One region of the Lysinibacillus sp. SGAir0095 genome, then DNA from elsewhere that is predicted to be linked to it. Evidence: a T-box and tRNA genes for the amino acid it is inferred to sense, from the RefSeq annotation. Region 1 holds a T-box; the other holds one or more tRNA genes.
The links. A T-box is a leader RNA that pairs with one kind of tRNA and senses whether it is charged. The one in region 1 lies ahead of ileS (isoleucine--tRNA ligase), so its partner is inferred to be a tRNA-Ile.
Positions count from the first base shown of each region.

Region 2: it encodes a tRNA-Ile, which carries the amino acid that the T-box ahead of ileS (isoleucine--tRNA ligase) is inferred to sense. The anticodon was not compared.

Region 1 is NZ_CP028083.1:1,176,363-1,188,318, reverse strand. Features, by position in the region: gene C1N55_RS05850 (RluA family pseudouridine synthase) at 1-426, opposite strand, end outside; gene lspA (signal peptidase II) at 426-902, opposite strand; gene C1N55_RS05840 (ISL3 family transposase) at 1,098-2,306, opposite strand; gene ileS (isoleucine--tRNA ligase) at 2,603-5,362, opposite strand; T-box leader at 5,418-5,668, opposite strand; gene C1N55_RS05830 (DivIVA domain-containing protein) at 5,737-6,288, opposite strand; gene C1N55_RS05825 (YlmH family RNA-binding protein) at 6,384-7,169, opposite strand; gene C1N55_RS05820 (YggT family protein) at 7,382-7,660, opposite strand; gene C1N55_RS05815 (cell division protein SepF) at 7,794-8,270, opposite strand; gene C1N55_RS05810 (YggS family pyridoxal phosphate-dependent enzyme) at 8,287-8,955, opposite strand; gene C1N55_RS05805 (PRC-barrel domain-containing protein) at 9,034-9,270, opposite strand; gene sigG (RNA polymerase sporulation sigma factor SigG) at 9,520-10,302, opposite strand; gene sigE (RNA polymerase sporulation sigma factor SigE) at 10,807-11,514, opposite strand; gene C1N55_RS05790 (sigma-E processing peptidase SpoIIGA) at 11,791-11,956, opposite strand, start outside.
Region 2 is NZ_CP028083.1:2,953,895-2,965,850, reverse strand. Features, by position in the region: tRNA gene C1N55_RS14765 (tRNA-Thr) at 1-71, shown strand, start outside; tRNA gene C1N55_RS14760 (tRNA-Lys) at 78-152, shown strand; tRNA gene C1N55_RS14755 (tRNA-Leu) at 172-256, shown strand; tRNA gene C1N55_RS14750 (tRNA-Gly) at 297-371, shown strand; tRNA gene C1N55_RS14745 (tRNA-Leu) at 377-465, shown strand; tRNA gene C1N55_RS14740 (tRNA-Arg) at 475-551, shown strand; tRNA gene C1N55_RS14735 (tRNA-Pro) at 558-634, shown strand; tRNA gene C1N55_RS14730 (tRNA-Ala) at 662-737, shown strand; tRNA gene C1N55_RS14725 (tRNA-Met) at 757-830, shown strand; tRNA gene C1N55_RS14720 (tRNA-Ile) at 838-914, shown strand; tRNA gene C1N55_RS14715 (tRNA-Ser) at 933-1,025, shown strand; tRNA gene C1N55_RS14710 (tRNA-Met) at 1,051-1,125, shown strand; tRNA gene C1N55_RS14705 (tRNA-Asp) at 1,129-1,204, shown strand; tRNA gene C1N55_RS14700 (tRNA-Phe) at 1,212-1,287, shown strand; tRNA gene C1N55_RS14695 (tRNA-Gly) at 1,294-1,367, shown strand; tRNA gene C1N55_RS14690 (tRNA-Ile) at 1,372-1,448, shown strand; tRNA gene C1N55_RS14685 (tRNA-Asn) at 1,458-1,532, shown strand; tRNA gene C1N55_RS14680 (tRNA-Ser) at 1,536-1,626, shown strand; tRNA gene C1N55_RS14675 (tRNA-Glu) at 1,636-1,707, shown strand; rRNA gene rrf (5S ribosomal RNA) at 1,819-1,934, shown strand; tRNA gene C1N55_RS14665 (tRNA-Val) at 1,945-2,020, shown strand; tRNA gene C1N55_RS14660 (tRNA-Thr) at 2,027-2,102, shown strand; tRNA gene C1N55_RS14655 (tRNA-Lys) at 2,110-2,184, shown strand; tRNA gene C1N55_RS14650 (tRNA-Leu) at 2,204-2,288, shown strand; tRNA gene C1N55_RS14645 (tRNA-Gly) at 2,329-2,403, shown strand; tRNA gene C1N55_RS14640 (tRNA-Leu) at 2,409-2,494, shown strand; tRNA gene C1N55_RS14635 (tRNA-Pro) at 2,526-2,602, shown strand; tRNA gene C1N55_RS14630 (tRNA-Ala) at 2,630-2,705, shown strand; tRNA gene C1N55_RS14625 (tRNA-Met) at 2,725-2,798, shown strand; tRNA gene C1N55_RS14620 (tRNA-Ile) at 2,806-2,882, shown strand; tRNA gene C1N55_RS14615 (tRNA-Ser) at 2,901-2,993, shown strand; tRNA gene C1N55_RS14610 (tRNA-Met) at 3,019-3,093, shown strand; tRNA gene C1N55_RS14605 (tRNA-Asp) at 3,097-3,172, shown strand; tRNA gene C1N55_RS14600 (tRNA-Phe) at 3,180-3,255, shown strand; tRNA gene C1N55_RS14595 (tRNA-Gly) at 3,262-3,335, shown strand; tRNA gene C1N55_RS14590 (tRNA-Ile) at 3,340-3,416, shown strand; tRNA gene C1N55_RS14585 (tRNA-Asn) at 3,426-3,500, shown strand; tRNA gene C1N55_RS14580 (tRNA-Ser) at 3,504-3,594, shown strand; tRNA gene C1N55_RS14575 (tRNA-Glu) at 3,605-3,676, shown strand; gene C1N55_RS14570 (ISL3 family transposase) at 3,944-5,152, shown strand; gene C1N55_RS14565 (TraR/DksA C4-type zinc finger protein) at 5,630-6,151, shown strand; gene C1N55_RS14560 (dipeptidase) at 6,234-7,175, shown strand; gene C1N55_RS14555 (isochorismate synthase) at 7,447-8,832, shown strand; gene menD (2-succinyl-5-enolpyruvyl-6-hydroxy-3-cyclohexene-1-carboxylic-acid synthase) at 8,825-10,540, shown strand; gene menH (2-succinyl-6-hydroxy-2,4-cyclohexadiene-1-carboxylate synthase) at 10,537-11,349, shown strand; gene menB (1,4-dihydroxy-2-naphthoyl-CoA synthase) at 11,467-11,956, shown strand, end outside.

The sequences.
Region 1 (11,956 bases):
AGATGTATCTTTATCAATTCGGTGCACGATTCCAGGTCTTAAGATACCGTTAATCCCAGATAAATCCTGACAATGATGCATCAAGCCATTTACTAAAGTTCCTGTTAAGTGACCAGGTGCAGGATGAACAACCATTCCCTTTGGTTTATTTACTACAAGAACGTCTTTGTCCTCATAGATAATTTCCAGGTCCAAATCCTCTGGAATTACTTCTAAATTTTCAGGTTCTGGAACATCTACCTCGATGACGTCGCCTAATTTGACTTTGTATTTTGCTTTAACATTTTCACCATTTACTTTGACAACTCCATCTGTTATCCAAGCTGCAATTTGAGATCTTGACCACTCTTCTTGTATTGCCGAAAGTGCTTTGTCTATACGCTCTCCTGCATTTTCTTGTTCAATTGTTATTGTGACTACTGTCATTATTTCACCTTTTTCTTTTCATTCCGTTCTTCTCTAAGCATTACTAAAATAAGCATGATAACTGAAATCGTTAAAGCTGCATCAGCAATATTAAAAATTGGGAAGTCATAATTTATAATCGGAATTAGTACATCTGCAAAATCGACAACTTCTCCTCTAAAAATTCGGTCGATAAAATTACCTAAAGCACCACCAAGTAAAATCATTAAGCTGATTCCAAAAGCCGGCTTTCCTTTTGCTTCTTTATGGAAGTAATAGATGATACCGGCAATAACGATTAACGTTACAATGGTAAAAATCCACATTTGCCCTTCTAACATCCCCCATGCAGCACCACGATTGCGATGAGATAGTAGGCCAAACCAAGGATCCCAAATAACGATTCGATCTCCAAGCTCCATATTTTTAACAACTAACCATTTCGTCCACTGATCTAATATTAAAACGATTGCAGCGATACCATAGTATTTATACACAGTATTCCCCCATTTGCCAATAATCTTCACTATTTTTTGCTATAAGCTAATCAGACGGCAAAAACTAAAGTTTTATCCATTACTTCTATCCTAACATGGAACGTTCTGGTAGAAGAACTAAACACTAACGGAATTCTATTGTTTTTTTGGTTCTATGTCAAATGTTGGGGTGATGTGTTTTTGCACGTCACCCTATTAACCTAAATGAACACCGAATTCTTTATATAAATCATTCAATAAAATCTTTGCTTTAAAATGCTTAAAGCTCCTAAAACCATAAGCATTACGTTTCATTACCTTCGATTTATTATTAATTCCTTCTAAAAAACCATTTGAATAGCCAAAACTAAAACTATTTAAGATCTCTACTTGCCAATTCTTAAAGGTTTGAATGGCTTTTATAAATGCTGGGATATTTGCTTCTTCTACCTTACGGTAATAAGCTTCTAATCTATTCTTCACTTCTGCAATATCATTCGTCGTTTTTGCCCAATCAAACCATTTACAATAGGCTTCTTTTAGTTCATATGCTTGCTTTAATTCCTTTGACATTCCCGTGTAGCGATTTAAATACCATCGATTCTTTTCCGTTAACTTATCAAAGCGTTTATATAAGACATGACGCATTTTTTTGCACTTTTTTCGATCGTATGGATGCCAATCCTTCTGCACTTTACGACGCACCTCGTCTAGAGCCCAATAAATATAACGACAATAATGGAATCGATCGGCAATAATGATAGGACGATTTAAGGCTTTTTTAACAGCTGCTTTAAAGCTTGGATTCATATCCATTACGACGACTTCTACATCTGATCCATATGTCATTAGATAATCCTTAATCGTTTCTTTTCTACGATTCGGTAAAATATCAATTGGTTCGTGCGTTTCAGCGTTGGCAATGATTAGTTGATAGGTCCCCGCATCTGTATCTCCTTTATATTCATCAATCGCAATACATTTTGGTAAATGGACCCCTTCATTTAGCTGCTCTTTTACCACCTTTTTAAAGCGACGAATTACCGTCGAACTGGATGTTCCAAGGACTTCTGCTGCTTCTTTAAATGTCTTTGCCTTTACTGAACGGATTCCAACAACTTGATTCCATTCTTTTGAGTAACGTTGATACTTATCCACGAAAGGAGATTTTTCCGAGAAGCGTTTTCCGCACTCACATACATAACGTCGACGTTTATAGAAAAGGATGGTTAATCGTTCAAACCATTTTAAATGTTTAATTTTTTGAATTCGATAATCATGTATTTTAGAGGTCATTTTATTACAGTCTGGACACTGATGTTCTTTCTTCGGAATTGAAACGTAAAGAGCGATACGCTCCCCGATCTCTTCAATCTTATGAACAGTTACACCTTTTAATCCTGGGATATTTCTGTTAAAATTCATAATGCACGTATCACCTTTCATTGCTTGTTTCTCGACAATTCAAGTATATCGAAATCGGTGATTACGTGCTTTTTTTTATTTCAAATTGTAGTAAAACCCCAACAAATATTATAGAACCGTTTTTTTCAGTGAAAAAACAACCGCCCCCCGAAAACGAGAGCGGTTATTTATCTGCGTCGTATTAGGCTTAGAAATTGGACTTGTATATATGTGTGTAGTGCAGTGATTTATCCGCCAGTTTCCCCAATATTTACGCAAATTTCACGAAGATATTCGTTAACTTAAAAAATTACTATTTAAACGTAGTATTTTTCAACTACATCTGCACATCGACTACATAATGTAGAGTGTGCTTCGTTTTGACCTACAGTTTCAGAATAAGACCAGCAGCGTTCACATTTTTCTCCGTCTGCTTTTTCAACAATAATAGAAGTTTTTTCTAATACAAGAGCATTTTCAGGTGCACTTTCTTTACCTGTCACCACTTCAAGCTGAGAAATGATGCAGCTTTGTGCAAAATTAACCGCTGGATCATTTAATAGTGCTGTAACCTCTTCATTTGCAAAGATTGTAAGCTTTGCTTCCAATGACTTTCCGATTGTTTTCGCATTACGAGCTTCTTCAAGTGCTTTTAATACTTCGTCACGCACGACAATTACTTTTTCCCATTTTGTACGAAGCTCTGGGAAATTGCTATGCTCGTCAACTTCCGGGAAGTCTGTCAATTGAACTGATACTTCCTCTTCGTTTAAGTAAGACCATAACTCATCAGTTGTGTGTGGCAAGATTGGTGTTAGCACTTTTAATAAAGTTTGGAGAGTATCATACATCACCGTTTGCATTGCACGACGATCTTGATTATCTTTTCCTTCAATGTACACAACATCTTTTGCTACATCTAAATAGAATGCAGATAATTCTACTGCAACAAAGTTATTAATTGTATGGTATACAGAAGCAAATTCATAACGATCATACGCAGAACGAACCGCTTTCAATACATCCTGTACGCGCATATACATGTATTGATCCATTTCACGTAGATCATCGTAAGCTACGCGGTCCGTTTTAGGATTAAAATCAGACACGTTTCCATGCAAGAAACGAAGTGTGTTACGGATTTTACGATATACTTCCGAAATTTGTTTTAACATATCCATTGAGATACGAACGTCCCCAGTGTAGTCCACTGAAGCAACCCATAAACGAAGGATATCAGCCCCATATTGATTCATAACTTTTTCAGGAATGATAACATTTCCTAAAGATTTACTCATTTTGCGGCCATCGCCATCCAATACGAAACCGTGTGTTAAAAGTCCTTTATATGGTGCATAGCCATTAATTGCTACAGATGTAATTAATGATGAGTTAAACCATCCACGGTGTTGGTCAGATCCCTCTAAATAAAGGTCAGCTGGATATTTCATACCACGCTCTACAAGTACACCTTGGTGAGATGAACCAGAATCGAACCATACGTCCATGATGTCATTTTCTTTGGAGAACTTCCCGTTTGGACTTCCTGGATGAGTAAATCCTTCTGGAAGTAATTCTTTTGCTTCCCACTGGAACCAGATATTTGACCCGTGTTCACGGAATAACTTTGACACATGGGCAATCGTTTCAGGTGTAATAATTTCTTCACCATTTTCAGTGTAGAATACTGGAATTGGTACTCCCCACGCACGTTGACGTGAAATACACCAGTCTCCACGGTCACGAATCATATTATAAAGTCGAGTTTCACCCCAAGCTGGCGTGAATGTTGTATCTTCAACCGCTTTTAATAGCTCATCACGGAATGCTTCTACAGAACAGAACCATTGTGGTGTAGCACGATAAATTACTGGTTTTTTCGTACGCCAGTCATGTGGGTACGAGTGAGAGAAGAAGGATAGCTTTTCTAAAGCGCCAGCTTCTTTTAACTTTTCAGTTACCACTTTGTTTGCATCATCATAGAACAAACCTTCGAATCCAGGTGCTTCATTCGTATAGCAGCCTTGGTCATTGATTGGGCTTAATATTTCTAGACCGTATCGCTTACTAACCTGGAAGTCGTCTTCACCATGACCAGGAGCCGTATGAACACATCCTGTACCAGCATCAGTCGTAACGTGATCACCAACCATAATTAATGAATCGCGGTCGTATAATGGGTGTTTCGCAACTACGTATTCAAGCTCTTGTCCTTTAACTTCTTGAACAACTTCCGCATTTTCCCATTCAAGTGTTTGAGAAACTGTTTCTAATAAATCCTTTGCAATGATAAATTTGTTATCATTTACAGCCACTACTGCATAAGTAATTTCAGGATTTAAAGAAATCCCTAAGTTTGCAGGAATTGTCCATGGTGTCGTTGTCCAGATGATGAATTTTGCATCTTCAGGAACAACGCCCTTTGCATCCTTAATACCGAAGCTTACATAAATTGAAGGAGATTTAATATCTTGATATTCTATTTCTGCTTCTGCAAGAGCTGATTCTGAAGAAGGAGACCAATAAACTGGTTTTAGACCTTTATAGATATAGCCTTTTTCAGCCATTTTACCGAATACTTCAATTTGACGTGATTCAAATTCAGGTTTAAGTGTGATATATGGATTTTCCCAGTCTCCACGAACTCCTAAACGGCTGAATTGAGATTTTTGATTTTCAACTTGCTCATATGCATATTTCTCACATAGCTCGCGGAACTCCGCTACAGTCATTTCTTTACGTTTTACACCTTTGTTTGTAAGGGCCTGCTCAATTGGTAAACCGTGCGTATCCCAACCTGGTACATACGGTACGTGGTAACCAGTCATTGAACGATGACGGTTAATCATATCTTTAAGGACTTTGTTTAACGCATGACCGATGTGAATATCTCCGTTGGCATATGGAGGGCCATCGTGTAATACGAAATGCGGACGGTCTTGTGTACGCTCTAAAACTTTTGCGTAAATGTCCATTTCATTCCATTTTTCTTGCATTTTTGGTTCGTTTGCTGGTAAATTTCCGCGCATTGGGAAATCCGTCTTTGGCATTAATAACGTATCTTTGTACTCGACCATTTTAAGTCCTCCTAAAGTTTATATTTAATTAAATAAAAAAGCCTCTCATCCCCACTAAAGGGACGAGAAGCTATAACTCGTGGTACCACCCTAATTTGTAATCCAATTCTACAATCAGATTACCTCTTAGACACTTTAACGCAAGTGTATACGAAATCACTTACTTCTATAAACACACCTGGTGTTCTAATTTCAATGATTTTGCTCAGGAGTGATTTTCTTTAATGAAGGATTAGTTCGAGCTCTCACCATCCTCGAATCGCTTTTGACCACTTCAAAAAATACTGTCTCCGTCACCGCATATTTATAAGTTTTTTTTAATTCTCGATTATCAGTATATGGAACCAACCAATTTTCGTCAAGTAAATCAAATTTTATAAAAGTTTATTTAACTCTTCACTTGTTATTTCGATCTCATCTGTTTCTTTTCTTGCATGTTTTTGAATATCGGTAAGTCCAACGTCATATTCCATTAGATGATCCCAGTCATCCGTACTTAAGAGGTCCAATTGAGCCTCCACCAACATTTTAAAACGATTGCGGAATACTTTGGACTGCTTTTTCAACTCATCAATTTCAATTGCAATTTTACGAGCTTTCCCTAATGCTTCATTCACGATGCGGTCAGCATTTTTCTCTGCCTCTTTAATAATAAGTTTCGATTCTTTCTGGGAATTGCGACGAACTTCTTCTGCAGCTTCTTGAGCAACAACGATCGATTTTTGCAACGTTTCTTCCAATGTATTATAATGACTCATTTGTTCGGTCATTGTTTTTATCTTCTCTTCTAACTCTTTTTTCTCACGAAGAATAATTTCATAATCTTTAATGATTTGATCAAGAAATTCGTTTACCTCGTCTTCTGCATAGCCGCGGAAGCCTCTAGTAAATTCTTTATTATGTATATCAAGAGGTGATAATGGCATGGTCAACACTCCTTTTCATTTGAAATATCTTACTCTATTATACAGCTCGTCTCGTCACTTGACATCAAATTTTCGTAAATTTTCACCTGAAACTACTATTTTTGCTCTAATCGTCCTACTTGTAGTCGGATTTTATCCTTTTTTGTTCTACCTTCAGTCATCATGACTTTTATTCTACCATAACCTCTAGCAGAGATTACATCGCCTTCTTGTACTTCAAAAGAAGTATCTTCTCTAACGGACCAATTCACTTTGACTTTTCCAGCTTTGATTAAACTTTGGGATTTTTGCCTAGATAGATTCACCACTGTTGCTAAAATCACATCTAACCTCATCGAAGAAACGGTATATGATTTTTCAAACCATTCTTCAGCTAACGTGATTAATTGATCTGTAGCTCTCACATGTTCAAGCTTTACTTTCGATTTCCCAATCGAAGTTAGGTTGGCTAGTATATAATCTTGCACTTCCCCTACAACGGCAAATTGAATCGTGTCTGTTTCTATACGAATATCCCCAAATTTACTGCGTTCAATACCGAGAGATAACAAAGCTCCTAAAACATCCGGGTGTTTTAGCTGAACAAATTTAGTTGGATAGTTCACAGAGAAAAAAGCGATCTGGAAATCCTCAGAGATTGGTTCAAAGTAATTCGGGCAAATAAAAAGCCTTTGACGTTCAGCATCTGGAAATCCCCCAAAGGTTCTTACATGCAGACCATTTTGCTGACCGATAATGGATAAAACAATAAAACGTTCCCGTGGGTCGAGAAAATCCGTAAGCTTTGGCGCAAAACGATCTTCTACTTCCCTTTGCCAGCCAATGACCTTTTCTATAAAAGTTTGCTCATCTTTCCTAAAATGCTGGATTAAATGCTCCATCCTCGCCAATCCTCACTTTTAATAACAATTGTATTTTAATATTCCTATATTCACGCGTTTTGTGGGGGAATTAAAAATTTTTCTAAAATTTATATTTGGAGTAACTTGTTTTTTCTATTGTGTAGCATGCATAGGCTCTTGTATTTAACAATTATTCTTTCAGTACTCTCATAAGTATTAAAAAAACCCCCACTTGTTCGTAGGGGCATGTCCTATGCAACCATGTTAAAGATATTAAGAAGTACGATTTTTACGCCTCGCTCAATAAAGCTTAATAGCAAAATTCCGATAATTGGAGAAAAATCAATCATCCCAATAGGTGGAATAAATTTTCTAAAGAAGCCTAAATATGGCTCACATAATTTTCCTAATAAACGGCCAAATCCGGATTGCTGAGCAGCTGGAACCCAAGACATTAGAATATAAATGATTAGCATAAACGAATAGATCGAAAATGCAATTGAAATAATATTTAAGATTGATACTAACATATAAATTGATAACCCTCTCTAAATTAAATTCCCCTTAATTGCCAGGAGTAAACCTTTACCCAAGCTATGTTGATTGTTCTCTATGTACTTAAAATCCAGAGGGTAACTTCATTCCTGCTGATAAGGAATGAAGCTAGTATTCCTCAGAAAAATAGTTAGAGATTTCACCGGATACCTCTACATTTTCTGGCGTACATAAAAATATATCAGTACCTATTCTTTGAATATCTCCGCCTAAAGCATAAACTGTTCCACTTAAGAAATCGATAATTCGAATTCCTGCTTCACGATCAATTCGTTGTAAATTTACAATGATAGCTCGTTTACTTTTTAAATGCTCAGAAATATCCTGGGCTTCAGCATAGACACGCGGCTCAACAATTACAACTTTAGAATTCTTCAACGAATTTGCAGCTTGTAAGCTTACAACATTACGAGGTGGTTGTGCCGCAGGAGATTCAACGTCCACAACTTTTCTTTCCTTTTTAGTACGTGACTTTGCTAACGGTTGCTCTTTTGGAAGATTCACTGGACTTTGGGCCTGAACTTCGACAGTCTCTTCATCTTCTTCTAGGTAAAAGAAATTTTTGATTTTATTTTTCATGCTCATCTAGTATCCCTCTTTTCTATCCAACAAGAGCTGTTCCAATTCTTACATAAGTTGCACCCTCTTCTACTGCTATCTCGAAGTCATTTGACATCCCCATTGAAAGCTCTTCACAAGGTGCAAACGGTAAGTTGAGCTTAACAACTTCCTGTTGTAGATTTTTTAATTCACGAAATACATTTCGGATTATTTGATCATCTTCTGTATTAGGAGCCATTGTCATCAAACCCACGATTCTAATATTTTCGAATTGGGCTATACTCTCGATAAATGGAATGACTTCATCTTTTGTAAGCCCATGCTTTGATTCTTCTCCGGATACATTTGCTTGCACAAAACAATTAATCGTTTTTTGTGCTCTTTTATTAATTTCTTCAGCTAAACTGAAACGATCTAAGGAATGGAGATAGTCAATTTCATTTATTACTTGCTTTACTTTTCTTGTTTGTAAGGATCCAATATAATGCCATTTTGCTTGGTTATTAATTTCGCTTTTTTTAGTTAATAATCCTTCTGGTCGATTTTCACCGAGATGAATGATTCCAGCTTCCACCGCTTCAAGAGCTCTTTCAGTAGAAACCTGTTTTGTAACAGCTATTATTGTAACTTCTTGTTTAGCAATGGAGCGAAATTTTGCTTGTTCTATTTTTTCATTTATGATTTGTAAGTTTTCTGTAATCTTTGCCAATTTAAACCCAACTTTACATCATTAGTTTCTTTCATTGTAACAATGTACATGCTACATTTCAATGCATTGCTACTTGCTTCAAGTAACTTCTCTTACTAAAATGACATCTTTTCCAACTACGAGTACATCACTTATTGGTACTTTTCTCACTTGTTCGTCATTTTGCATGAATGACATAAATTTTTTTGGCTCAGAAACTAAAAATGCAAGTATATTTCCTGTTTTTTCATCTACTTCAGCGTCAACAATATATCCAATAAAACGTCCATTCCCAGCCTCAATAATTTCTTTCTGCTGTACATCAGAAAATCGCACACAAATCTCCTTTCGTATACGTTTTGGTACTTTACTCTTTATTAACACTTATGCTTGGTAAGGAGAAATATTTACTTATAGAAAGGAAAATTACATATATGTTTTCTAGATATTTTTTGTGCAGATTTCGAATGGCAATAACCTTTTGTGTGCCATAGAATTTGTTTACTTCAGGATAGTTTGAATAGTAGGGTCTTCATACTTTCACTCCAAATAAAAACGCACTTAATTATAAGTGCGCTGCTAGTTTTATCCTAATTTATAGTCTTTTTGCATTGTCTCAATTGCATTTTTTTCTAATCGAGAAATTTGCGCTTGAGATATGCCGAGTGATTTTGCAATTTCAGTTTGTGTTTCGCCGTAATAGAATCGTTTTGATAGTATCATTTGCTGTCTTTCGTCTAACTTTTGCATACTTTCTTTTACACTTACATATGCAACCCATTGTTCTTCTGACACATCATCATCTCTTAATTGATCCATAATATAAACGGCATCACCGCCATCTGAATAGATTGGCTCTTGCAAAGATAGAGGATCCTGTATTGCATCCAGTGCATACAATACATCTTCCTTTTTCATTTCAATGGCTTCTGCCAATTGTTCAATTGTAGGCTCGTGTAAATTCTCTGAAATAAATTTTTCTTTTGCTTGCATTGCTTTATAAGCTATATCCCTTAAGGATCTAGAAACACGTAAAGCATGATGATCACGCAAGTGTCTTCGAATTTCACCAATGATCATTGGTACAGCATATGTTGAAAATCGAACATTATGCTTCAAATCAAAATGATCAATAGCTTTTAGTAAACCAATACAACCTACTTGGAATAGGTCATCTGCTTGTTCGCCACGGTAGGAAAATCTACCGACAATACTTAACACAAGCCTTAAATTACAAATTACCAGTTCATCTCTTACCCATTCTTCTCCAGCCTGTAAGCGAACGAACAGCGCTCTCATCTCTTCATGTTTTAGCACTGGCAAAGAAGCAGTATCTACACCACAAAGTTCTACTTTAGTACGAACCATCTTCTTTTCCTCCGAACTGTCATTTTTTTCCCCGCATTAACTGCTGTGAAAACCAAAGGAATAAACAGTCAGTAAATGCATGAATTTCTATGTGCATAGACAATTGCACATAGAAATGTGGCAATGTCTATGAAGCACAAAAGATGCACTTTAACTTTCATCAGGAATTTTTATGAAAGTTTCACATATATCTCTGAACTGTTTTTTAAGTTTGTCCGGAATAAAAAAGAATATGCACAAAATTTTCGTCCAATTTCATCCAATCGACTTGAAAAGCGGAGAACGCCTTTTTAGCTCCGAATACAACTGGCCGACAATAATGCCACGTCCGTGTGGCATTGTCGGCACTTGCCCATCCTCGGGCGGCGGAGGGGCTGACAAAAGGACATTCTTTGCCCTTTTAGGCAGCACCGAAGTTGGCGAGGAGCTGGCATTTGCAGCTGGACATTAGAAAAGCGGAGCTGCTCTTTAGCTCCGCTTTAAAGTAAACTTCTGTTTACCATTTTAAGAAATTGGTTGATTTAAATGTTCACGTAAATCTAAAATAATTTTCTTTTCTAATCGTGAAATATAGGATTGAGAAATCCCTAAATGGTCTGCTACTTCTTTTTGAGTCATTTCCTGCTTTCCATTCAAACCAAATCGGCATTCCATAATATAGCGTTCCCGTTCACTTAGCCCGTTTATGGCTTGGAACATATGCTGTCGTTCAATTTTTTTCTCGACATCATTCATAATAATTTGCTCTTCTGTACCAAGAATGTCTGAAAGGAGTAGCTCATTACCATCTGGATCTGAATTTAAAGGCTCGTCCAACGACACTTCACCCTTCATACGGCTTGTCTTTCGTAAATGCATTAAGATTTCGTTTTCAATACATCTAGATGCATAAGTTGCTAATTTAATATTCTTCTCTGTATTAAAGGTCTCAATGGCTTTTATTAAACCAATAGAACCGATACTAATTAGATCTTCAATTGGCGTTCCCGTGTTATCGAAACGTCTCGCAATATAAACAACAAGACGAAGATTTCTTTCAATTAGTGTGTCTCTTGCTCTCAAATCACCATTCATAAAGGCTTCAATAACTGTCATCTCTTCTTCTCTAGTTAATGGTACTGGCAATGAATCGTGCCCTCCTATATAGTACGTTCCCTTAAGTCGAAACTTACTCCAAATTTTTCTAAAAAAATTAATTATTTTATTAAACAATCATTTTCCCCCTTTATGCGTAAATTTGATTAAGTGACCCATCTATAGCAAAAGAATTCAATATCTACTATTGATAGGTGAGCTGATTGGGCGCATGCGGATTTACCTCTCCTACACTTCTTCATTTTACTAGTCATCTAGGAAGGAGATTTTAGTACCCTTTAATGCTAGAAAAATACACCTCAAGTAGACGTCCAAATTTTGGATCTCACAATTTTACTTCCCACTTATAAGTTGAGAAAAATTTGCAAAGTGCTTACCTAATAAGTAGTTTAGCTAAAGAGCCAAAACGTGAAGAATCATTTGTGCGTCTTGTGGATACCTCGCATCCTGTTTAGTGAAAACAACATACTGTTCGAAGATTTCTTTCGTAGTAGCACCACATAGTTTTAGTTTGTCAAACCGGAAAGCAAGCACTGTTGACCGTTCTTGTTGAACCGTC
Region 2 (11,956 bases), 1.8 Mb from region 1:
TGTAGCTCAGTTGGTAGAGCAACTGACTTGTAATCAGTAGGTCGAGGGTTCGACTCCTTTCGCCGGCACCATTTTTAGAGCCATTAGCTCAGTGGTAGAGCATCTGACTTTTAATCAGAGGGTCGAAGGTTCAAGTCCTTCATGGCTCACCAGTTTTATTGTTACTTAAATGCGGGTGTGGCGGAATTGGCAGACGCACTAGACTTAGGATCTAGCGCCGCAAGGCGTGGGGGTTCGACTCCCTTCACCCGCACCATTTAAGTTTAAAGATTGCCAGAATAATTTATTTTGCACATGCGGAAGTAGTTCAGTGGTAGAACACCACCTTGCCAAGGTGGGGGTCGCGAGTTCGAACCTCGTCTTCCGCTCCAATTGTGCCGGGGTGGCGGAACTGGCAGACGCACAGGACTTAAAATCCTGCGGTAGGTGACTACCGTACCGGTTCGATTCCGGTCCTCGGCACCATTCATATATGCGCCCGTAGCTCAATTGGATAGAGCGTCTGACTACGGATCAGAAGGTTGTGGGTTCGACTCCTGCCGGGCGCGCCAATATTTCGAGAAGTAGCTCAGCTTGGTAGAGCACTTGGTTTGGGACCAAGGGGTCGCAGGTTCGAATCCTGTCTTCTCGACCATGTAACTCTATAGTGAAATTTTATTATGGGGCCTTAGCTCAGCTGGGAGAGCGCCTGCCTTGCACGCAGGAGGTCAGCGGTTCGATCCCGCTAGGCTCCACCAAAACACTTAAATATATCCCGGCGGCGTAGCTCAGCTGGCTAGAGCGTACGGTTCATACCCGTGAGGTCGGGGGTTCGATCCCCTCTGCCGCCATCTTGAAGGACCTTTAGCTCAGTTGGTTAGAGCAGACGGCTCATAACCGTCCGGTCGCAGGTTCGAGTCCTGCAAGGTCCACCATAGGAGATATAAATATACGGAGGCATACCCAAGTCTGGCTGAAGGGATCGGTCTTGAAAACCGACAGGCGGGTTAAACCGCGCGTGGGTTCAAATCCTACTGCCTCCGCCATTTTTAAAAATTAGAATAATATTATCGCGGGGTGGAGCAGTGGTAGCTCGTCGGGCTCATAACCCGAAGGTCGCAGGTTCAAATCCTGTCCCCGCAACCAAATGGTCCCGTGGTGTAGCGGTTAACATGCCTGCCTGTCACGCAGGAGATCGCCGGTTCGATCCCGGTCGGGACCGCCATTATTATGGGTCGGTAGCTCAGTTGGTAGAGCATTAGATTGAAGCTCTAAGTGTCGGCGGTTCGATTCCGTCCCGACCCACCATATAATGCGGGTGTAGTTTAATGGTAAAACCTCAGCCTTCCAAGCTGATGTCGTGAGTTCGATTCTCATCACCCGCTCCAATAGGGGCCTATAGCTCAGCTGGTTAGAGCGCACGCCTGATAAGCGTGAGGTCGATGGTTCGAGTCCATTTAGGCCCACCATAAAAATTTTCCGAAGTAGCTCAGTGGTAGAGCAATCGGCTGTTAACCGATCGGTCGTAGGTTCGAGTCCTACCTTCGGAGCCATATGGGGAAGTACTCAAGTGGCTGAAGAGGCGCCCCTGCTAAGGGTGTAGGTCGGGCAACCGGCGCGAGGGTTCAAATCCCTCCTTCTCCGCCATATATGTTTGGCCCGTTGGTCAAGTGGTTAAGACACCGCCCTTTCACGGCGGTAACACGGGTTCGAATCCCGTACGGGTCATAAAAAATATATTTTTTTATGAAAAAAGACTTGATATAATATATAAATATGTTATTATAAATCTTGTCTTAAATAAAAGAGTTTTACTATTTGAAGTAAAAACATTTATAGTCTAGTGATGATGGCAAAGAGGTCACACCCGTTCCCATACCGAACACGGAAGTTAAGCTCTTTAGCGCCGATGGTAGTTGGGGGATTCCCCCTGTGAGAGTAGGACGTCGCTAGGCATATTACCCAGGAGGATTAGCTCAGCTGGGAGAGCACCTGCCTTACAAGCAGGGGGTCGGCGGTTCGAGCCCGTCATCCTCCACCATATAATGCCGGTGTAGCTCAGTTGGTAGAGCAACTGACTTGTAATCAGTAGGTCGAGGGTTCGACTCCTTTCGCCGGCACCATTTTTTAGAGCCATTAGCTCAGTGGTAGAGCATCTGACTTTTAATCAGAGGGTCGAAGGTTCAAGTCCTTCATGGCTCACCAGTTCTATTGTTACTTAAATGCGGGTGTGGCGGAATTGGCAGACGCACTAGACTTAGGATCTAGCGCCGCAAGGCGTGGGGGTTCGACTCCCTTCACCCGCACCATTTAAGTTTAAAGATTGCCAGAATAATTTATTTTGCACATGCGGAAGTAGTTCAGTGGTAGAACACCACCTTGCCAAGGTGGGGGTCGCGAGTTCGAACCTCGTCTTCCGCTCCAATTGTGCCGGGGTGGCGGAACTGGCAGACGCACAGGACTTAAAATCCTGCGGTAGGTGACTACCGTACCGGTTCGATTCCGGTCCTCGGCATCTTTTAATCAGCCCGTATTTCTAAACGAAACGGGAAGTAGCTCAGCTTGGTAGAGCACTTGGTTTGGGACCAAGGGGTCGCAGGTTCGAATCCTGTCTTCCCGACCATGTAACTCTATAGTGAAATTTTATTATGGGGCCTTAGCTCAGCTGGGAGAGCGCCTGCCTTGCACGCAGGAGGTCAGCGGTTCGATCCCGCTAGGCTCCACCAAAACACTTAAATATATCCTGGCGGCGTAGCTCAGCTGGCTAGAGCGTACGGTTCATACCCGTGAGGTCGGGGGTTCGATCCCCTCTGCCGCCATCTTGAAGGACCTTTAGCTCAGTTGGTTAGAGCAGACGGCTCATAACCGTCCGGTCGCAGGTTCGAGTCCTGCAAGGTCCACCATAGGAGATATAAATATACGGAGGCATACCCAAGTCTGGCTGAAGGGATCGGTCTTGAAAACCGACAGGCGGGTTAAACCGCGCGTGGGTTCAAATCCTACTGCCTCCGCCATTTTTAAAAATTAGAATAATATTATCGCGGGGTGGAGCAGTGGTAGCTCGTCGGGCTCATAACCCGAAGGTCGCAGGTTCAAATCCTGTCCCCGCAACCAAATGGTCCCGTGGTGTAGCGGTTAACATGCCTGCCTGTCACGCAGGAGATCGCCGGTTCGATCCCGGTCGGGACCGCCATTATTATGGGTCGGTAGCTCAGTTGGTAGAGCATTAGATTGAAGCTCTAAGTGTCGGCGGTTCGATTCCGTCCCGACCCACCATATAATGCGGGTGTAGTTTAATGGTAAAACCTCAGCCTTCCAAGCTGATGTCGTGAGTTCGATTCTCATCACCCGCTCCAATAGGGGCCTATAGCTCAGCTGGTTAGAGCGCACGCCTGATAAGCGTGAGGTCGATGGTTCGAGTCCATTTAGGCCCACCATAAAAATTTTCCGAAGTAGCTCAGTGGTAGAGCAATCGGCTGTTAACCGATCGGTCGTAGGTTCGAGTCCTACCTTCGGAGCCATATGGGGAAGTACTCAAGTGGCTGAAGAGGCGCCCCTGCTAAGGGTGTAGGTCGGGCAACCGGCGCGAGGGTTCAAATCCCTCCTTCTCCGCCATATATTTTTTGGCCCGTTGGTCAAGTGGTTAAGACACCGCCCTTTCACGGCGGTAACACGGGTTCGAATCCCGTACGGGTCATAATTAATAACAAAAAAGTCCTAAAGGTTTGTTATCAAATCTTTAGGACTTTTTTGTATAGATTTTTATATAATTGTTTCCTGATAGAAGTTACGTTACAAAACATTCGGAAAATGAATTTATTACTTTTGGGAATATCTTTTAATTTCGGTTCTATAATATTTGTTGGGGTTTTACTACAATTTGAAATAAAAAAAAGCACGTAATCACCGATTTCGATATACTTGAATTGTCGAGAAACAAGCAATGAAAGGTGATACGTGCATTATGAATTTTAACAGAAATATCCCAGGATTAAAAGGTGTAACTGTTCATAAGATTGAAGAGATCGGGGAGCGTATCGCTCTTTACGTTTCAATTCCGAAGAAAGAACATCAGTGTCCAGACTGTAATAAAATGACCTCTAAAATACATGATTATCGAATTCAAAAAATTAAACATTTAAAATGGTTTGAACGATTAACCATCCTTTTCTATAAACGTCGACGTTATGTATGTGAGTGCGGAAAACGCTTCTCGGAAAAATCTCCTTTCGTGGATAAGTATCAACGTTACTCAAAAGAATGGAATCAAGTTGTTGGAATCCGTTCAGTAAAGGCAAAGACATTTAAAGAAGCAGCAGAAGTCCTTGGAACATCCAGTTCGACGGTAATTCGTCGCTTTAAAAAGGTGGTAAAAGAGCAGCTAAATGAAGGGGTCCATTTACCAAAATGTATTGCGATTGATGAATATAAAGGAGATACAGATGCGGGGACCTATCAACTAATCATTGCCAACGCTGAAACGCACGAACCAATTGATATTTTACCGAATCGTAGAAAAGAAACGATTAAGGATTATCTAATGACATATGGATCAGATGTAGAAGTCGTCGTAATGGATATGAATCCAAGCTTTAAAGCAGCTGTTAAAAAAGCCTTAAATCGTCCTATCATTATTGCCGATCGATTCCATTATTGTCGTTATATTTATTGGGCTCTAGACGAGGTGCGTCGTAAAGTGCAGAAGGATTGGCATCCATACGATCGAAAAAAGTGCAAAAAAATGCGTCATGTCTTATATAAACGCTTTGATAAGTTAACGGAAAAGAATCGATGGTATTTAAATCGCTACACGGGAATGTCAAAGGAATTAAAGCAAGCATATGAACTAAAAGAAGCCTATTGTAAATGGTTTGATTGGGCAAAAACGACGAATGATATTGCAGAAGTGAAGAATAGATTAGAAGCTTATTACCGTAAGGTAGAAGAAGCAAATATCCCAGCATTTATAAAAGCCATTCAAACCTTTAAGAATTGGCAAGTAGAGATCTTAAATAGTTTTAGTTTTGGCTATTCAAATGGTTTTTTAGAAGGAATTAATAATAAATCGAAGGTAATGAAACGTAATGCTTATGGTTTTAGGAGCTTTAAGCATTTTAAAGCAAAGATTTTATTGAATGATTTATATAAAGAATTCGGTGTTCATTTAGGTTAATAGGGTGACGTGCAAAAACACATCACCCCAACATTTGACATAGAACCTTAATTTCTAATGTTTCGAGTTGTCCAATAGAAGCAATCGCATGGACAACTATATAAGAAATAATCAAGAGTTGTTCAATAGATACGGTCTCATAGACAAATAATAAAGAACTTAAAAAAGGCCCCATAGAAACACTAGAAAAGACAAAGAACGAAACAAATGAAAACGTATCTCCACCAGGATTTCTAGCAGTGAGAAATGTAGTGCTCAACAAGAGACGCAACATCTTATTGAATGAACACAATGTAAGCACATAAAAATCAAATAATACCATTCAATAACGACAGCAATTCGAGAAACCAATTACCTTTAATTTTAATAATTATCTTGTTGCAAATCATATGTGTTTTTACACGTTGTACAAATTTTACTATGTTTAAAAAGTTAAATAAAGGAAACCTTAATTATAGGAAAAAGGAGGACAACAACATGAAACAATCCGAGATGCAACAATTAAAAAATACATTGTTAGAAGAACTGAAGGATTTAAAAGAAGGTCTGGAAACGCATGATGATATTGAACGCACGGAGTTATCAAATTATGATAATCATCCAGGAGATGTTGCTTCAGACTTAACGATACAACTAACGGAATATGCCATGGATGATTTTAAACAAGAAAGTATAGATAAAATAGAAGCTGCTTTGGAAGCTATGAATAATGGAACTTATGGTGAATGTAAAGTATGTCATAAGGAAATTTCCTTTGAACGTCTTGAAGCAGTTCCAACAACCTTGACTTGTGTAGAACATAGTCAAGAAAAAGTCGATATGGAAACACGACCGATTGAAGAGGAAATCATGAATGAGCTTTCACATAAAGCATTAAAAGCGGTCGATTTTGAAAATGGTTCTGGAGAGTTTCCATCATCTGATAGTCCACAGGATGTACCACAAGAGGTTATCCATCAAAATAATCAAGAATCAACCATTCGAGATCAATTTCAATAAAGATAAAGTTTTCAATGAGAAATATGGAATTTATCTCACCATTTCCTATACAATATAGTTATATTGAATTGGTGGGGGATACATGAATATTATCGATTTGCATTGTGATGTATTGGAGAAATTATCGCGACTCGAAAATGCGAATTTCCGAAATGATGCTAGATTAAGTGCAAGCTTAGAGAAATTAAAAGCAGGAAATGTTAAGGTGCAAGTTTTTGCAATCTTTGTTCATTCTGATCTTCCTGACAATGAAAAATTCTTAGCAGCAGTTCGACAAATTGAAGCTTTTCATACAAAAGTTTTAAGCGAGCCTGAAATGGTGCATATAACTGAGTGGGCGCAATTAGATCAGCTTGAGGATGGGCAAATTGGAGCAATTTTAAGTTTAGAGGGTTGCGATTGTATTGGTGAAGATCTATTAAAACTTGAGCAGATTTTAAATTCAGGAGTGAAATTAGTTGGTTTAACATGGAATCATGAAAATGGTGTTGCCTATGGCGCTTCAGAAGATCCTTCAAAGGGTTTAAAACCTTTAGCTAAAGAGGTAGTTCAGTTGCTAAATAAACGCAATATCATAATTGACGTGTCTCATCTAAATGAGCAAGGTTTTTTTGAATTACTTCCATTAGCGAAAAACCTTATTGCTAGTCATAGTAATGCAAGAGCCATTTGTGACCATCCGAGAAACTTAACAGATGTCCAAATAAAAGAATTAATAAAACATGGTGGGAGAATGCATGTCGTATTTTATCCACCGTTTATCGAAAATGAAAAAGAAAAGACATCCATCGAGAACTTAGTGAAGCATGTCGAACTTATTGCATCTCTAGTTGGAGTACAACATATTGGATTTGGATCTGATTTTGATGGAATGGATTTTTCAGTGGATAAGTTATCGAATGCAAAAGAGTATGAAAACTTAATTAAAGCCTTATTGAAAACCTTCACCTATGAAGAGGTTTCCATAATGGCAAATAGAGGTTTCAATAAATATGCAAACAAACTAAACTTAGCGCGAGAGTAATTTCTCTCGCTTTTTTGGTTGGAAAAATTATTCAAGCCTTACAGATAAAAATCAATGAGGAAACAATATCAATATTGTATATGTAAAAAAAGTGATATGATAGAATAGATAACGTAAATTCGAAAACAATACACATGAGCGTTTTGGAGTAAAAGCAGAAATTGTGATAACTCTGATTTTAAGTGGAAATAATGATGTTTTCACAAATAATATGGCTTTAAGATAAGCCAAAGTTCTAGGCAAGAAACTGCCTTTGATGGAGGGAAATTCGATGCATCAGAAGTGGTTGCATACCACTGAAGTAGAAGTGGAAACAGTTAATTCAAGATTATCCTTCTATATTGAAACAATAGAAGTAAGCAGATTATCAGCCTTGGCATTTTTTGCAGCTGGCGAATCGCAATATAAGGGACAGCGCTTTTTTTGGCAAAATCGTGAGAAAACATTCACATTAGTCGGTCTTGGCCATGCATTTATAATCGAAAATAATAAAGGCAAGGACCGTTTCGATTTAGTAGAAAAACAGTGGAAAGAATTAACAAAAAATATTGTGAAAGAAGAAAAAGAACCTCAACCAATTCTATTTGGCGGGTTTACCTTTGACCCGAAGAATGGCAAAAAAGGAGAGTGGGACGGCTTTCCACAAAGCTTTTTTTCGGTAGCTACATATCAACTAGTGATACGTAATGATAAGGCTTATATCAGTATTCATTTAATTACGGATAAAGAAAATAGTCTAGAGGATTTCGAGCAGCTTCGAAAAGAACGGGATCAGCTCATTCATGCTGCACAAGTAAAAGAATTAAAAACATATAGTAAACCATTAATGACAAATTATCGTGAGCCATATAAAGAGGAATATCTCCAAACAATTTCAACGGTAACAAGTTTGATCCAGGCTAAGAGGGCAGAAAAAGTTGTCATAGCAAGGTCATTAGAGCTAGAATTTCAGGATACTCTATCCTCACCACAAGTCTTATCACATGTAGTGAATGAGCAACCAGAAAGCTATTTATTTGGTTTAGAGCATGAAGATCTTCTTTTCTTTGGGGCATCTCCTGAACGATTAGTAAAAGTGGAAAATGGGCAAGCCTTCTCGTCATGTGTAGCCGGTTCCATTAAACGAGGGAAAACAGCAGAAGAAGATAAGCAACTTGGAGAAAGTTTATTAAATGATGCAAAAAATCTAGGAGAGCATCAATATGTTGTCGAAATGATAGCAAATACTTTTGAAAAAAACTGTATGCAATATACAGTACCAAAAAAACCAAAGCTCTTAAAAATTAGAGATATCCAACATTTATATACACCTGTTGAAGGAAAACTGTCATCAGACGCAACGATCCTACAGCTTGTAAAATATCTTCATCCAACACCGGCTTTGGGAGGAGTTCCTCGTCAAGAAGCAATGACCGTTATTCGTGAAAACGAAACCATGAACCGAGGATTGTATGCTGCACCACTTGGTTGGATTGATGCAGAAGGAAATGGTGAATTTGCAGTAGCAATTCGCTCTGCTGCATTAAAAGACAATAAAGCCTATTTATATGCTGGAGGCGGAATCGTTGCTGATTCTGAGCCGAATTCAGAGTATGAAGAGACATTAGTCAAGTTCCGTCCGATGTTACGTGCTTTAGGAGGACAGTTACATGAATGAACGTGAAATAATAACGAACTACGTATATAAAATAGTTGCCTCACTTATGCAAAATGGCGTAGAGGATGTTGTGATTAGCCCAGGTTCTAGATCGACACCGCTTGCCTATGCATTTGCGTCAACAAAGAATTTATCGATCTATAGACAAGTAGATGAGCGGTCAGCAGCTTATTTTGCTCTTGGTATAGCTAAAGCAAAAGCAAAACCTGTTGTTCTTCTCTGTACTTCGGGTACTGCGGCTGCAAATTATTATCCTGCCATTGTCGAGGCGAAGTATGCGCGTGTACCTTTAATCGTCATTACTGCGGACCGGCCTCATGAATTACGTGAGGTAGGTGCCCCTCAGGCAATCAATCAAATCTCACTGTACGGTGAACGAGTAAAATGGAGTGCTGAATTTCCGATTCCCGATGATGCGAAAATGACATTGCCCTATGTCGAGCGTCATGTAGCACGAGGTGTGAATATAGCAAATACGGCCCCATTTGGACCCGTACATTTTAATGTTCCTTTTCGTGAGCCTTTACTCATTGATTTTCAAGAGGAACTGCCAGAACAAACTTTTCAACAAAGCTTTGTAGGAAATGTAGCTCCTTCAGAACAAGCAAAAGATGTAATGACAACGATTGTTAATCAAACTAATAGAGGGTTTATTATTGTAGGGGAACTTGCACTTGGTACTGACTTACAGCATATGTGGACGTTTATTCGGAAATTAAAGTGGCCAGTCTTAGTTGAAAGCCTATCGAATTTAAGAACAAATGTACCAGAGGATTGTGAGCAGTATATCATTTCTACATATGATGCACTATTAAAAAATACGGCATTTAAACAGCAGGTTCTTGCTGATACAGTTATTCGCTTTGGAGCACAGCCTGTTTCGAAATTTTTAACTAACTTTTTAACAGAAACACTGCCAACTAATTATATTGTGATTGACGAAGATCCAATGTTCCGGGATTCAGCAGCTGTTTCAACTCATTTTATCCATGCAGCCATCGGAGAGTGGATTTGTGAGATGAATCTCGATAATACAATGTGCAGCGATGAATACTTGTTGCAATGGCGTAAAGGTGAGGAGCTTGCCATTAAACATATTAGTTCCCATCCACAACTTGAAAAAGATGAGGGAGCAGTAGTTCGTTACCTAATCGAAAATTTACCAAACGAAAGTGATCTTTTTGTAAGTAGTAGTATGCCGATTCGTGACATCGATACTTTTTTATTGCCAACTCACAAGGACATACAGGTTTTTGCTAACCGAGGTGCGAATGGGATTGATGGTGTAATGTCTACTGCAATTGGCTTTAGCCAGGCTAGAAAAAATCGGGAGATGTATTTACTGATTGGAGATCTGGCCTTTCTACATGATGTCAATGCACTAATTACGACTCGTTATCAGCAATGCAAACTTAATATTATTGTATTCAATAACGATGGCGGTGGGATTTTCTCTTATCTAGCACAATCTACCGTTAAAGAATACTATGAGGACCTTTTTGGCACGCCAACTGCATTGCGTTTTGCGGATGTTGCCAAAATGTATGACATAGAATATGTTCAGATTAAAGATTTTACTGAGGTTGAGAAATTATTAGAACCACAAAACAATCCATTGCGCTTGATTGAAATTTTTACGGATCGTCAGGAAAACGTTACTAGTCACCGAAAGCTTTGGCAACGTATTCATGAGGAGTTGGAGCAATGATTCTTCAAGCTCGAGGGATAAATGTAAATGTTCGAATCTGGAATGACCATTTAGAGCAAACTATCGTGATGCTTCATGGATTTACAGGAAGTGTAGCAACCTGGTGTAATGTAGCAATACCCATAAAGAATCATCGTATTGTTGCAATTGACTTAATGGGACATGGTCAAACTGATTCACCGCAGGATATTGCACCGTATACAATGGAAGAGCAAATTCTGCAATTGGATGAAATCTTTCAGCAGCTAAATCTTCATGAAGTTATATTACTTGGTTATTCAATGGGTGGAAGGACTGCTTTATCATATGCAAAAACTTTTCCTGATCGAGTATCACATCTCATCTTGGAAAGTGCATCGCCGGGATTAAAATCAGAAGAGGAACGTGCGAAAAGGCGAGCTTCAGATGAAAGTCTTGCTGATCAGATTCAAACGAGCGGGATTGAAGTTTTTGTGAATAAGTGGGAGAACATCCCCTTATTCAAGACTCAAAAAAAACTTCCACCAGATGTTCAATTAGAGGTAAGAAAAGAGCGGCTCGCTCAAACAGAGATTGGATTAGCAAACAGCTTAAGAGGAGCGGGTACAGGCGCTCAGTCCTCCCTTTGGTCATCCTTAGGAGAAATATCGATGCCAGTAACATTAATAACTGGTGAGCAGGATGATAAGTTTTGTCAAATCGCTGAAGAAATGCAAGCGCTTTTACAAAATGCACAACATGTCTGTGTTAAAAATACAGGTCATGCAATTCATGTGGAAAATCCTGAACAATTTGCTACAATAGTAAAGGATGCTATAAAGATTAAATAAAGCTAATCTAAAGTACGTAACAATCGAATCCGTACAAAAAAGGACATTCCTTTAAGTTAGAGGATTAGTAAAAACTAATCTTGGAGCATTAGCGAAACAAATATAGGGGGTATAATAATGACTCGTGAATGGACAAGTTTACATACTTACGAAGATATTAAGTATGAATTGTATAACGGAATTGCTAAAATTACGATTAACCGTCCGGAAGTTCGTAACGCATTCCGTCCAAAAACTACTGCAGAATTAATCGATGCATTTTCTCGTGCACGTGATGATGAACGCGTAGGCGTTATCATCTTAACTGGTGAAGGCGAAATGGCATTCTGCTCAGGCGGAGATCAAAAGGTTCGTGGACATGGTGGATATGTTGGAGATGACAATATTCCACGTTTAAATGTATTAGATTTACAAACACTAATTCGTAAAATTCCAAAACCTGTTGTTGCAATGGTAGCTGGCTATGCTATTGGAGGAGGTCACGTTTTACATATCGTATGTGACTTAACAATTGCAGCAGAAAATGCACGCTTTGGACAAACAGGGCCTCGTGTAGGGTCATTTGATGGTGGTTACGGTGCAGGATACCTAGCTCGTATCGTTGGCC